4 regions of the Candidatus Thiodiazotropha endoloripes genome follow, and region 2 is predicted to be linked to each of the others. Evidence: predicted binding sites of a transcription regulator. Region 2 holds the regulator's gene; each other region holds the start of a gene.
The links. Region 2 encodes sigma-54, which starts transcription at its own class of promoters, with help from an activator protein. Its sites were predicted from a motif close to TGGCANGNTNCNTGCTT; they were not measured.
Positions count from the first base shown of each region.

Region 1: A3193_RS20010 (PEP-CTERM sorting domain-containing protein) is a predicted target of sigma-54. The motif match lies at 1,939-1,955, and genes of this name have one in related genera.
Region 3: A3193_RS16370 (TorF family putative porin) is a predicted target of sigma-54. The motif match lies at 2,037-2,053, and genes of this name have one in related genera.
Region 4: A3193_RS09650 (TonB-dependent copper receptor) is a predicted target of sigma-54. The motif match lies at 1,229-1,245, and genes of this name have one in related genera.

Region 1 is NZ_LVJW01000003.1:1,435,899-1,439,091, reverse strand. Features, by position in the region: gene A3193_RS06470 (GGDEF domain-containing protein) at 1-434, opposite strand, end outside; gene A3193_RS20010 (PEP-CTERM sorting domain-containing protein) at 1,219-1,896, opposite strand; gene A3193_RS06460 (IS110 family RNA-guided transposase) at 2,369-3,193, shown strand, end outside.
Region 2 is NZ_LVJW01000006.1:915,693-918,885, forward strand. Features, by position in the region: gene hpf (ribosome hibernation-promoting factor, HPF/YfiA family) at 2-322, opposite strand; gene A3193_RS14780 (RNA polymerase factor sigma-54) at 476-1,960, opposite strand; gene lptB (LPS export ABC transporter ATP-binding protein) at 2,167-2,892, opposite strand; gene lptA (lipopolysaccharide transport periplasmic protein LptA) at 2,889-3,193, opposite strand, start outside.
Region 3 is NZ_LVJW01000006.1:1,263,385-1,266,577, reverse strand. Features, by position in the region: gene A3193_RS16380 (ammonium transporter) at 1-833, opposite strand, end outside; gene A3193_RS16375 (P-II family nitrogen regulator) at 864-1,202, opposite strand; gene A3193_RS16370 (TorF family putative porin) at 1,270-1,947, opposite strand; gene ubiK (ubiquinone biosynthesis accessory factor UbiK) at 2,327-2,572, shown strand; gene A3193_RS16360 (YifB family Mg chelatase-like AAA ATPase) at 2,688-3,193, shown strand, end outside.
Region 4 is NZ_LVJW01000003.1:2,157,801-2,160,993, reverse strand. Features, by position in the region: gene A3193_RS09655 (tetratricopeptide repeat protein) at 1-1,089, shown strand, start outside; gene A3193_RS09650 (TonB-dependent copper receptor) at 1,287-3,193, shown strand, end outside.

The DNA.
Region 1 (3,193 bases), on a different contig from region 2:
CGGGTATCGTCTATCACCTTTTGAACTTCGATCGACATTGCCTCAGGGGAGATCGGGCTGTTCAGAATTGTTGAAAAGTGACTGAGCTTATTGACATAACTGGTAAGATTCCCGCCGGAGTTTTCAAATTCACTCTGAATATTGACAATAATATTTTGCAGTTCCTGCCGTATATTCTCCAATGCTGCATCATCCTGAATGAAGAACTCTCGATAGGCTTCCCAAAGCAACTCGGTTGATAGTACCGGTTCTGCTTCCAACAAAGCATCGATCGATGCCTTCAACTTCTGGTTTCTGCCCGTGACATAGTCATATCCAATCCGAAAATTAAGGGGTGATGGGGGGACGGTTTGTTTGGAGAGGAAGGCAATCACCAAACGTAAATATTCTGATGCCTTGGTATAGTCATCTTCTCTATAGGGAATTGTATTCATTATTATCTACACCTTGCTATGACGGATAACCTCCATATTGACAGTTGCAATAAATCCCAGTTATTGCCGTGATATTCGACGTTATCTTGATAGCGGATGATAGGCGATTTTCTTGATACCTAATGTGTGTTTGCAGTCGTAATCTGATATCAAGCAGTTAACTCTGTGACTTCATACTGATGAGCAAGAATGGCCCAATGAGAACATCAGACTGAAATGATGGCTAAATGGGTAATCCCATGCCAGAACATCGATGCAAAGCAGTTTGATTTGTACGTTATACAATCAAGGTACCCATGGGCAGATGGGAAGTTTCCTGACAGCAAAGCACAAGAAGTAGTGGGTTATTACACCCGTCATGTCGAGTTGAATGCAGTTGTTGTTCTGGGCTTCCTCTAAAGCAGCATCAGGTTAGCCCAGCTAAGTTTTTGATAAGATGGTGGGTCGTGCAGGAATCGAATTTACTTGTATCCATTTGTTTTTATTATATTTATTATCAACATAATTATATTATACCCCCAAATATACCCCCTCACGCCCATTCTCAGTCATCTAAACACAACTCAAAATACTGTGTCCCAATTAGCGTAAGTACCTCATTCGTCATAGAAGAGCCTAGCTGTATTAGTTTTACATGACAACTAGCTCTCTTCTGAATACGATTGCGTTAAGCTAGTGTAGGTCGTCACTAATTATGTAACAGTAGAATCTCCCTATTTTACTGGGTTTCGGCAATATAATAGTCAAAAACACTGCGTTTATAAGTTACATACTGTTAGGCGACCTACACTAGTTGTTTGTTCCTTCTAATGACATTGAATACCAATAATCCTAGTCCAAACAATAAATAGGTTTCAGGCTCTGGTACAGAAGTAGGTGATTTTTCAGAAATTGATGTAAGAACAATAGGTTGCCCAGTAACTTGGTAATCATCTCTACCTTGTACACTATCTGGATTCTCGATACTGAGGCGATGATCGTATGCATATAGATTAGTAACCGCCCATTCTGTAAAGGCCTCGTAAGAAGTCAAAATTTCACTTGGTATAGAAGAATTAAAGATATGCGGATGAAGAGTAAGTACAGCATTTGCTCCATATGCATATAAACCTAAAGAAAGCTCAAAATAGCCTCTTCCAGGATTGTAAGAAGCATACCCACCGAAAGTAGTATCACGCTGGTCTTTACTGATTTCTAAGCCTGTACCACTTAATAAGGTCGCATCAAAGTCCATTCTATAAGTCTGATAGCCAGTCTCACTAACTCTAGATAAAGTGGAATTGTGAGTACCATCTACCCGAAAAATATACTGGACTGGTTCATTTATGGGATTACCATTTCCTAGACTATCGAACGTTCCAGTGCTTTCGAATGTGTAATATAGAGCTGTTGCCTGAGCTAAGTTGAAGAAAGAGGAAACTAGAAGTAAGGATAATATGTTGAGGATATACTGTGTTTTCATTACAACTCCATGTTTGCACTTTTATTAATTCCATTTAGCCTCTAGCAAAAAAGACGCCAGATTATATTTTCTTTATATTTCAGTTTGATATCATTTACTACGAATTCGATGTGTTAATTATTTCGACACTGCTTCATTCGCACAATGTTTTGTTATGGGAGTATTTTAATATGATCACCAACAGTGCTATTCGCACCGTCAAGTTTAAATAATAATCATTCAGAATAATAATCGCCGAAGAGAACTTGATTACACTTGTATGGTTGAATTTGAGTACTGATAGCCGATCCCTGCCTCTAAATGGAGAGTTGATAAAATGAAGCCCGTAACTTGTAGCAGCAAGTTACCGGTTCAGTAGCCCGATGATGCACAGGTCTATAAGACCGTTAACAAGCGGGGGCACTGAACCGACCCGATTTATCTCGAACAGTCGAATGGGCTTCAAGCCCGAATTTAGCAAGGGTGAGTACAAATGACAAACCTTAGAAAGAGAAAATCCCGTGTGAATGTCGGTGTCGATGTAGGCAAATGGATGCTAGATATTCATATATACGAAAAAGATCTCCACTGGCAGGAAGAGAATTCGCCTGAAGGTATCAAACAAATCCTAAAGCGCCTGGCCCACTACCGGGTACAACGCCTGGTTATGGAGGCCACAGGCCGCTACCAACTGGCCCTGGCAACTGCCGCCTACCAAAAGTCTCTACCCGTCTGTATCGTCAAGCCCATGTCGGTTCGTCGCTATGCCGGTGCCATTGAGCAACTGGCCAAAACCGACAAGATTGATGCCCGGGTGATTGCCGAATTCGCTGCTGTCATCCAGCCTGATCCAACCCCAAAGGTCAGCCGTAACCTTCAGATAATAAAAGACTTAATAACCCGCCGTAGACAAGTTATGGAAATACGTACCCAAGAGCTCAACCGGCTGCAGATTATGGGCAAGACCTTTGAAGCCTCCTGCCGCCGAATACTACGGACACTGGATGCTGAAATTCAGCGAATCGAGAAGAAGCTTACAGGGGTCATCGAAAAACAGGCTGAATGGTCCGAACGGAAATCGATCTTAATGTCAGCCCCAGGTGTCGGTGAAACGCTGGCCTATACTCTGCTAGCCGATTTACCAGAGATGGGATCAATGAGCAACAAGCAGGTAGCCGCCCTAGTTGGCGTGGCACCGATCAATCGAGATAGTGGTAAATCACGAGGCAAGCGGCGAATCAAAGGTGGTCGAGCGGGTGTTCGCACAACACTTTATATGGCCACCTTGAGCGCTACCCAATGCAATCCAATAATCCGC
Region 2 (3,193 bases):
GTTACTCAACTGCATACTTCACACCGCTACCGGCGCGATGACTCTGCATCTTTTCTTTGTGTTTAATCACCTGCCTGTCCAACTTGTCAGTCAAGCCATCAATGGCGGCATACATATCTTCCTGCACTGAATCAGCGAATACGCTGGCACCGTTCACTTGCATGGTGGCTTCCGCCTTCTGCCTCAGCTTCTCAACGCTCAAGATGACATGCACATTGATTACATTATCAAAATGCCGCTCAAGACGTTCGAATTTATTATCTACATAGCTTTTCAAGGCATCGGTTACTTCCACATGATGACCGGTAACGCTTATTTGCATAATTATCTCCTGTCTTAGATGAGTTGGCTCATCACTCTGACCGACTCGCTGAATCGATTCCCGAAACCATCGATCAGGCTGACCATGAGGCCGGATTCGGCTGGAACCACAACCCCTGTTTTCATAGACATCCTGAGCGGTAGATCAATTCACCTACATCAGTCGTTTACGCTCATTCGACGGCGGTATGCTCATCGATTCACGATACTTTGCCACCGTTCGGCGGGCCACTTTGATGCCCTGTTCCGATAGGATGGCGGCGATCTTGTTGTCGCTGAGCGGTTTGCTTGTGTTTTCAGCGGCAATCAATTTTTTAATCAGTGCTCGAATCGCGGTGGAGGAGCACTCCCCGCCGGCACTGGTGTTGACGTGGCTGGAGAAGAAATACTTGAACTCCAGCGTGCCCCGGGGGGTATGCATATATTTCTGGGTCGTCACCCGGGAAATGGTCGATTCATGCATCTCCAGTGCCTCGGCAATATCCCTCAATACCAGCGGCTTCATAGCCTCCTCGCCATGCTCAAAAAAGCCCCGCTGATATTCAACAATCTTACTCGCAACACGCAGAATAGTCTCATTACGGCTCATCAGGCTTTTAATGAACCAGCGCGCCTCCTGCAGATGGTTCTTAAGAAAGGTGTTGTCATCGCTCTGATCCGCCCGCCGGATCAGGCTGGCGTAGTCATTGTTGACCCGAAGCTTGGGGGTAACCTCCCCATTCAGCTCCACAACCCAGCGGTTGTTGCGCTTGCTGACGAAGACATCCGGAATCACATATTCAGGCTCACTTTTTGCGATTGCCGTGCCCGGATGGGGATTCAGGGTCCGGATCAGCTGCATGATGGCAGCGAGCTCCTGCTGATCCACCTTCATGCGACGTATGATCTGATTCTGATCCTGGGCGGAGAGCAGATTGAAGTGATCCCGGCAGAGTTTTATCGCCTGATCCCGATAGGGGGTCTCTTCCGCCAATTGACGAAGCTGAATCAGCAGGCAGTCCTGGGCGCCCTGGGCTCCGACACCCGGTGGATCGAATGCCTGAATCCGATGCAGTACCGCCTCGACATCCTCCAGGGTCGCTTCCTCATCATTCAGCGAACTCAGAATATCCTGCAGGTCGCCTTTGAAGTAACCATCCTCATCGATACTGTCGATCAGGGTGGTGGCTATCACGATATCCTGTTCGGTGAAAGGGGTCAGGGTCATCTGCCAGACCAGATGGTCATGCAGGGTTACAGCGCCGCTACGCTGTACCAGATAGTCATGGTCTGCGGCATCTCCGCCGCTGCTGGCCGGCGGCAGGTAACTGTCGTAGACATCGGTCCATTCACTGTCCACCGGCAGATCCTCGGTCAGCTGGCTGCTGTCGGTCTGAATCTCCCGCTCGTTATTGATGTCATTCGACCCCTCGACTTCCTTGCTCTCCCGGGTCTGTTCACCAGCCTCCTGGGCATCTCCCTCTTTCTGCAGCTGAGTGCTGAACTCCTCCTCGCCCTCAAGCATCGGGTTGGTCTCAAGCACCTCCTGAACCTCCTGGCTCAGGTCGAGCGCAGAGAGCTGCAACAGGCGGATTGCCTGCTGCAATTGAGGAGTCATGGTGAGATGTTGTCCGAGTCGGAGCTGTAGAGCCTGCTTCATAGCAGAGATATCTTTAAACCTGGTATGTTATTTGTATGTCTTTATTCTCATTTTAGCTAAAAATAGCCGCCTACGGAAAGATTCTTCTTCACTGGGTCGATTCTCCTGGGTTCACACCACACTCCAACTTATTCCATACTGATTGAGACCGCCTTCAGCGCGCCTGCCGCTGCCTGTTTAATCCATTAAAAAACAGTGTTATAGACTCACATCGTAAAATTTTCACCCAGGTAGACACTGCGCACCTCCTGGTTGCCGAGGATCTCCTCGGTGGTTCCCTCCGCCAGCACTTTACCACTGTTGATGATGTAGGCCCGGTCGCATATATCGAGTGTCTCCCTGACATTATGATCGGTTATCAGGATCCCAATCTTTAAGGATTTCAGATGCTGGATGATCTTTTTGATATCGATCACGGCAATCGGATCGACCCCGGCAAAGGGCTCATCGAGCAAAATGAAGGCGGGCTCCATGGAGAGGGCCCGGGCAATCTCCAGTCGGCGCCGCTCGCCACCGGAGAGACTCATCGCCATGCTCTCCCGCAGATGCTCGATACCGAACTCCGTCAGCAACTGGTCACATCGGGCCTTACGTGCCTGGCTACCCAGCTCTTTGCGATGTTCCAGTATCGCCAGAATATTCTGCGCCACCGTCAATCGCCTGAAGATGGAGGGCTCCTGGGCCAGGTAACCGATACCCAGACGGGCCCGCTTGTGCATCGCCTGATCAGTCAGCTCCTCCCCATCCAGATAGATCCGCCCCTGATCCGCCTGCACCAGGCCGACAATCATATAGAAGCTGGTGGTCTTGCCGGCACCGTTGGGCCCCAGCAACCCCACCACTTCCCCGCTGTTGAGGTTCAGTGAGACGCCATCCACCACTCTACGCTTGTAGTACTGCTTCTGCAGATCGACAGCCTGCAACTGACTCACGGTTCAGTTTTCCCGGTTTGGGGCTCAATCACCACCTGCACCCGCTGTTTACCCTGGACACTGCTGCCAGCTCTGACCTGTGCATTGGCCCGGTTATAGACGATGCGGTCATTGCGGAAGCTGTTCCCCCCCTGCTCGAGCAGGGCATCGTCGATCAGTAACATCTCATTCCGATTCAGATGGATCTCAATACGCTGCGCCTGACCATGAACCTCAACGCCATCGACCTCAGGCAATTGACTGAATCTTGTCGGCTGCCCCTCACTGACTATCTTTTCGGTTTTGCCGGCTGACCTGTGAA
Region 3 (3,193 bases), 350 kb from region 2:
AGATCAGCCTTGCCGAACAGGGCGCGGGCGGTCAACAGGGCCGCAATCACACCACCGGCAGCTGCCGCATTGGTGTTGACGAATACGGCAGCTACCGCATTGGCCTCACCGATGTCAGAGACTTTCAGTTCGGATCCACCGTTGAAGCCGAACCAGCCCAACCAGAGAATGAATGTACCCAGGGTCGCCAGAGGCATGTTGGCACCAGGAATGGCGTTAACCCGACCGTCAGCGGAGTATTTACCCTTACGAGCGCCGAGCAGGATGACACCGGCCAGAGCGGCAGATGCACCACACAGATGCACCACACCGGAACCGGCAAAGTCATTGAAGCCGGCCGCATCCAGGAAACCGCCGCCCCACTTCCAGTAGCCCTGCAGGGGATAGATCACACCGGTCATCGCCACAGCGAAGACCAGGAATGCCCACAGCTTCATACGCTCAGCCACGGCACCGGATACGATCGACATGGCGGTAGCCACGAAGACCACCTGGAAGAAGAAGTCTGACATACCGGAATAGTAGGTATCGCCATTGCTGGCCAGCACGTCTTCAACACTGTTGTCGCCACCGAACATGAAGCTCAGATCCAGCGCAGGGATGATGCCGTTGCCGTCAGCCGGGTACATGATGTTGTAACCCATCAGCATGTACATGATACAGGCGATGGCAAACAGGGCGACGTTTTTGGTAAGGATTTCGGCAGTGTTCTTAGCTCGGACCAGACCGGCCTCGAGCATGGCGAAACCTGCCGCCATCCACATTACGAGTGCACCAGACACCAGAAAATAGAAGGTGTCCAGTGCGTAGCTTAAATGTGTAATCGCTTCCACGATACTCTCCAGAAAGTAGTTACAAATCGGTTACAGTGCTTCAGAACCGGTTTCACCAGTACGCACACGGACCACCTGTTCCAGCGTGGTGACAAAGATCTTGCCGTCACCAATCTTGCCGGTCTTGGAGGCATTGGTAATGGCTTCGACGACCTGGTCGACAATGCTGTCATCCACCGCGATCTCAACTTTGATCTTGGGGAGAAAATCGACCACGTACTCGGCGCCACGGTAGAGTTCGGTATGACCCTTCTGCCGTCCGAATCCCTTCACCTCGGTGACGGTTATGCCGGCCACACCGACGTCAGAGAGCGCTTCTCTGACATCATCAAGCTTGAATGGCTTGATGATTGCGGAAATCATTTTCATGCTGTTACTCCTCAGTTATCGAGTCCGCCCGTAGGCGGACGTATGATTAGTCACGAAAAAAGGTCGCTTAGAACTCTTTTGAGTAAGAGACGAAGAAACGCATATCGGAGTCTTCACCCGGAGCGTCGGTATCATCCAGGTCGGTGTCAGAGAGACTGAAGGTCACATCACCAAAGTCACCGGCTGACTTGCTCAGGTCGATCTGATAGTGGGTGTAGTCATCCGCATCGGCATCATCATCGCCATCAGGTTCGACAAAACCAACGGTCAGGCCAATAGAGAAGTCTTCGGGAAGATCGAAGCCTGCGCCGATGTAGAAATAGAGATCCTCTTCAACTGCCTCCACGGCATCTTCAGCAGAAATCACATAGGCAACACCTGCTGAGAGGAAATTCCATCCCACATTGGCATTGACTTCAGCAAAGTCAGACTCCGAATCACTTGAGTAGGAGTAGTAGATCAGACCAGCGTCATAGCTGACGCCAGAAATTTCACCACCGTAGCCGCCATAGAAATCCAACTCGTAATCATCCCAAGCCTCAGAGATCCAGGTACCGGCATAGAGGCCACTTTCGTGAGAATAATCAATACCACCGGAGAAAGCGGTACTGTTGGCAGACTGGGTCAGACCACGCCAGACGTAGTTACTGGTGACACCGATGTTGGCACTGATATCAGCGGCAGCGATAGATGACAGCCCCAGCATAGCAATACCACAGGCCAGAGCGATTTTGTTCATTTTCATGGTTTTCAATTCCTCTACTAAACGATCATGACAAAGTTGAAATATTGGGTTCAGCTATTTCATGTAATAAGCCGAATGTGGCATTTACTAATCAGACTTCGTGCCAACCATTGCAACCCTCTGTTTATCAAATAAATTTCCTAATAATTCACTTTTTTGTTACAGCCAGGTAAAAAAGCTATGCCTTATTTGGATTCACAAAAAGCGGGCATGCACTGCTCTGGTGCACCAAAGCAGTGCATATATTTCAAACTGGGAGCGGGTTCACAACAGCGTCTCGTCAGAACCACATAGAGCGAAACCGTTGTAATAAAGCGACACTAAATCCGACTCAGAGGGCCTCTGGACAAGCGGACCAACACTGGCTATTGTCTGCTGCATGATAGATTCAAAACTGATTGACGACCTGGCCCAACGGCTCTCAAACACTCTGCCTGCAGGCATTCAAAGCATGCAGGGGGATGTGATGAAAAACCTGCGTGCCGGACTCGAGTCCGGACTGGCCAGGCTCGACCTGGTGAGCCGAGAGGAGTTCGAGGTGCAGGCCGCTGTCTTATCCCGCACACGGGAGAAGCTGAAACGCCTGGAGGAACAGGTCAAAGCGTTGGAAGAACAACAACGCTGAATTGCCCGATTCTGTCGCCCTGTCAAACCGACAGGGAAACTCGGAAAAGATTAACGCACCATTATTGTCACGTCGATACCGGAACCATCGACCTGCTACACCATGGAAGGAAGCCATGTCACTCGCCATCCTCTATTCCCGCGCCCAGGAGGGCATCAACTCACCCCTGGTGACCGTTGAGGTTCATCTTGCCAACGGACTCCCTGCACTCTCCATCGTCGGCCTGCCGGAGATGGCAGTACGGGAGAGCAAGGATCGTGTCAGGGGCGCACTGATCAACAGTCAGTTCGAATTTCCCGCCCGCCGAATCACCATCAATCTGGCTCCGGCCGACCTGCCGAAAGAGGGGGGGCGTTTCGATCTGCCGATCGCCCTGGGCATTCTCGCCGCCTCAGGGCAGATCCCGAAACAGGCCCTGGATCAGTATGAGTTTGCCGGCGAGCTGGCACTCTCGGGGCAGTTGCGCCGGGTACACGGCATCCTACCCGCCGCCCTGGCAGCCCGGGATGCGAAGCGGGCACTGATTCTGGCCGAAGATAACGCGGCGGAAGCCGCTCTGGTCGAGGGTCTGACCTGCCAGCCCGCCGACCATCTGTTACAGGTCTGCGCTCACCTAAAAGG
Region 4 (3,193 bases), on a different contig from region 2:
ATGATCGATGCACTGATACGCAATGAAAAGTATCAGCGTGCCCGTATTGAACTGGACGCTCTACTGGAGCGGGTCAAACAGAATCCGGATGAGACGGCGCTGACCCGTCAGGCTTATGGGTATCTGAGTATCGGCCTGAAGGACTACCCGTCGGCCATCGATCATTTTCTGTTTGCGGTGGAATCCGGGGCATTGCCGACCGGGGTAAGCCTGAATTTACGCTACACCCTGGCCCAGCTGATGTATCAGGAAGAGCGCTATAAAGCCGGGCTTGCACAGCTGCAGAGCTGGTTTGAACAGAGCGAAAAGCCCACTCCCCAGGCACGGGTGTTACTGGCCAGTTTTTACTATGCGCTGAAAAAGTACAGCCAGGCGATCTCTGCCCTGAAACTGGCGATCAAGCAGTCCGACTCACCACAGGAGTCCTGGTATCAGATGTTGGTGGGGCTCTATTTTGAGACCAGACAATACAAGCCGAGCGTACCCGTGTTGCGGATTCTGGTGAATAAATACCCGGCCAAAGCCCAATATTGGCAGCAGCTGTCAGATGTTCTGCTGCAACTCGGCCGAGAGCAGCAAGCGGTAGCCGTGCTGTCACTGGCGGCTTCCAGAAAACTGGTTGATGAGAGCGGTCTGATTCGACTGGCCAAACTCTATCTGCAACTCAACAATCCTCTGGATGCGGCGGAACTTCTCAGCGGTGGCATTCAACGAGGCGATATCAGGCGGCGTAAAGAATCCCTGACTCTGCTGGTTGACGCCTGGTTGTTGGCAAGAGAGCCGGAGCAGGGGATCAAGGTACTGAAGCAGTTGTCGGAGATCGATAAGTCGGGCAAGCCACAACTCAGAATGGGGCGTTTGTTGATGGAACAGGAGCAGTGGCAGGAGGCTCAGCAACAACTGGAACTGGGCATCAAACTGACCCGCAAACCGACTTTTGAAGACTGGTTGTTATTGGGTAGCACCCACTATCGGCTGGCCGACTCCACCGCCGCGCACTCTGCATTCAAATCAGCGTTGAAACTGGCTGACAAACCCCAACAGAGTGAGCTTGCTCAGCGCTGGATCGACTATCTCGCCACACCCTAGTGGTCCACTCGATATCCCCCGGTCAGCCAGCTTCCAGGTGAGTGATATGCCGCACCAATTGTGTGATATGCCCTATTGCTGATGCTGCTATGTCACTGAAAAATGGATCTACTCATTAGATATCAGTAGCTTAAGATTTTGGCTCAAAAACTGCTATTTAACACCGTTTCCAAGAATTAAATAATCGAGGTGATTAGATGCGTTTTACGGCCCTATCATTGGCAATCAGTTCCATACTAACCACTCAGGCAGTTGTGGCAGATGAACATACGGAAGATCTGCAGGATGTGGTGGTTGAGGCAGAAGGTGGAACCAGTCCAGCAGTAACAACAGCACCAATGGATGGGGCTTCAAGTGGTATTCCTGGTGATGCAGCGGATTTTCTCAGGGACATCAACGGCGTTTCCGGTATTCGTATGGGTGGCCAGGGTATCGATCCGATCATTCGCGGTCAGAGTCAGAACCGTCTGAATATATTGATGGATGGCGCTTACATCCATGGCGGCTGCCCAAACCGAATGGATCCTCCAACCGCCTATTCCGCCATGGAGAGCTACGACAGTGTCACCGTGATCAAGGGATCGCAGACAGTTATCTATGGTGGTGGCGGCAGTGGCGGCACCGTGCTGTTCGAGCGTAATGCGCCGAAATTTGAGCAGGGCAAACCCTATCTGGGCAGTGCCGAAGTCGGCTATAAGAGTAATTCTCAAACCAAAGAGGCCTCGGTTGATGTGGCGGCCGGTACGGAGCTGGGATTTGCCCGCGGCATCATTGGCTATAAGGATGCGGACAACTACGAAGATGGTGATGGGAATGAGGTACGCTCCGCATTCACCAAGCAGTCCGGCAACCTGATTCTGGGTTATACCCCGGACACCCACAAGCTGCTGCAGTTGAACCTGGAAGCGACCCGCGAAGATGATGCGCTGTATGCCGGTGCCGGTATGGACTCGCCAATGAGCGATGCGGACAACATCAGACTCAAGTATGAGCAGAACGACCAAGTTGGGCCGTTTTCGGCGATCAAGGCTGAGATCTACTCAAGTGAAGTCGATCATCTCATGGACAACTACTCACTGCGGGAGTTGACCGCTCCGATGCGTATGAGTGTGCCGACAACCTCCGATACCAGAGGCGGAAGATTGTTGGCGGACCTGATGCTGGGTGAGACCACTCTGACAGTCGGTTTCGATATTCAAAACAATGAGCGCGATGCGGATCGTTTCTCCGGCATGGCCAATATGGAGCCGACCTCCCTGCAGTCCATCATGTGGCCCGGCGCCGAGTTGGAGCAGACCGGTATCTTCATGGAACTATCCCAACCGATTGGCACTCTGGACCGGGTCAAGGCCGGACTGCGATACGATCGGGTCGATGCCTCCATCTCACGGGGTGATGAGAAACCCGATCTGGGTCCAAGCCCAACGCCAAACAACCTCTATGCGGCCTACTACGCCGACACTTCCGACGAGACCACGGAGAACAATGTTGGTGGTTTTGTCCAGTATGAGCGGGAAGTCGGTGACGGTACCTTCTACACCGGCTTCAGCCGCAGTGTCCGTACTGCAGATTCGACGGAACGTTATCTGGCAAGCTTTTCACGCAATATGATGACCATGATGGATATGAGCTGGGTGGGTAACCCGGAACTCGAACCTGAAAAACATCATCAGCTGGAGGCTGGTCTGCGCTGGCAGGGTAGCGCCTGGGATACCGATGTTTCGGTCTTCTACAATGATGTAAGCGACTATATCCTGCGTGACAAGGCACGTGGTCAGGATGGTATTCTGGTGGCCAATGGCACGGCCAACATCTATCGCAATGTGGATGCTGAGTTCTATGGTATTGAGTGGGAGGGTGGATACCAGATCATGGAATCCCTGAGCACCACCGCCAGTCTGGCCTATGTTCGGGCGGAAAACACCACCGATGATCGCAACATCGCGCAGATCGCACCACTGGAAGCCACCATCGGTATGGAATATACAATGGGCGCCCTGGAGTTCGGCGGCAATCTCCGCATGAATGCAGAACAGACCCGAGCGGATCTCGAGAATGGCAGTGGCCAGGATGTTCAGGAGACTCCGGGATGGGGTGTGATCGA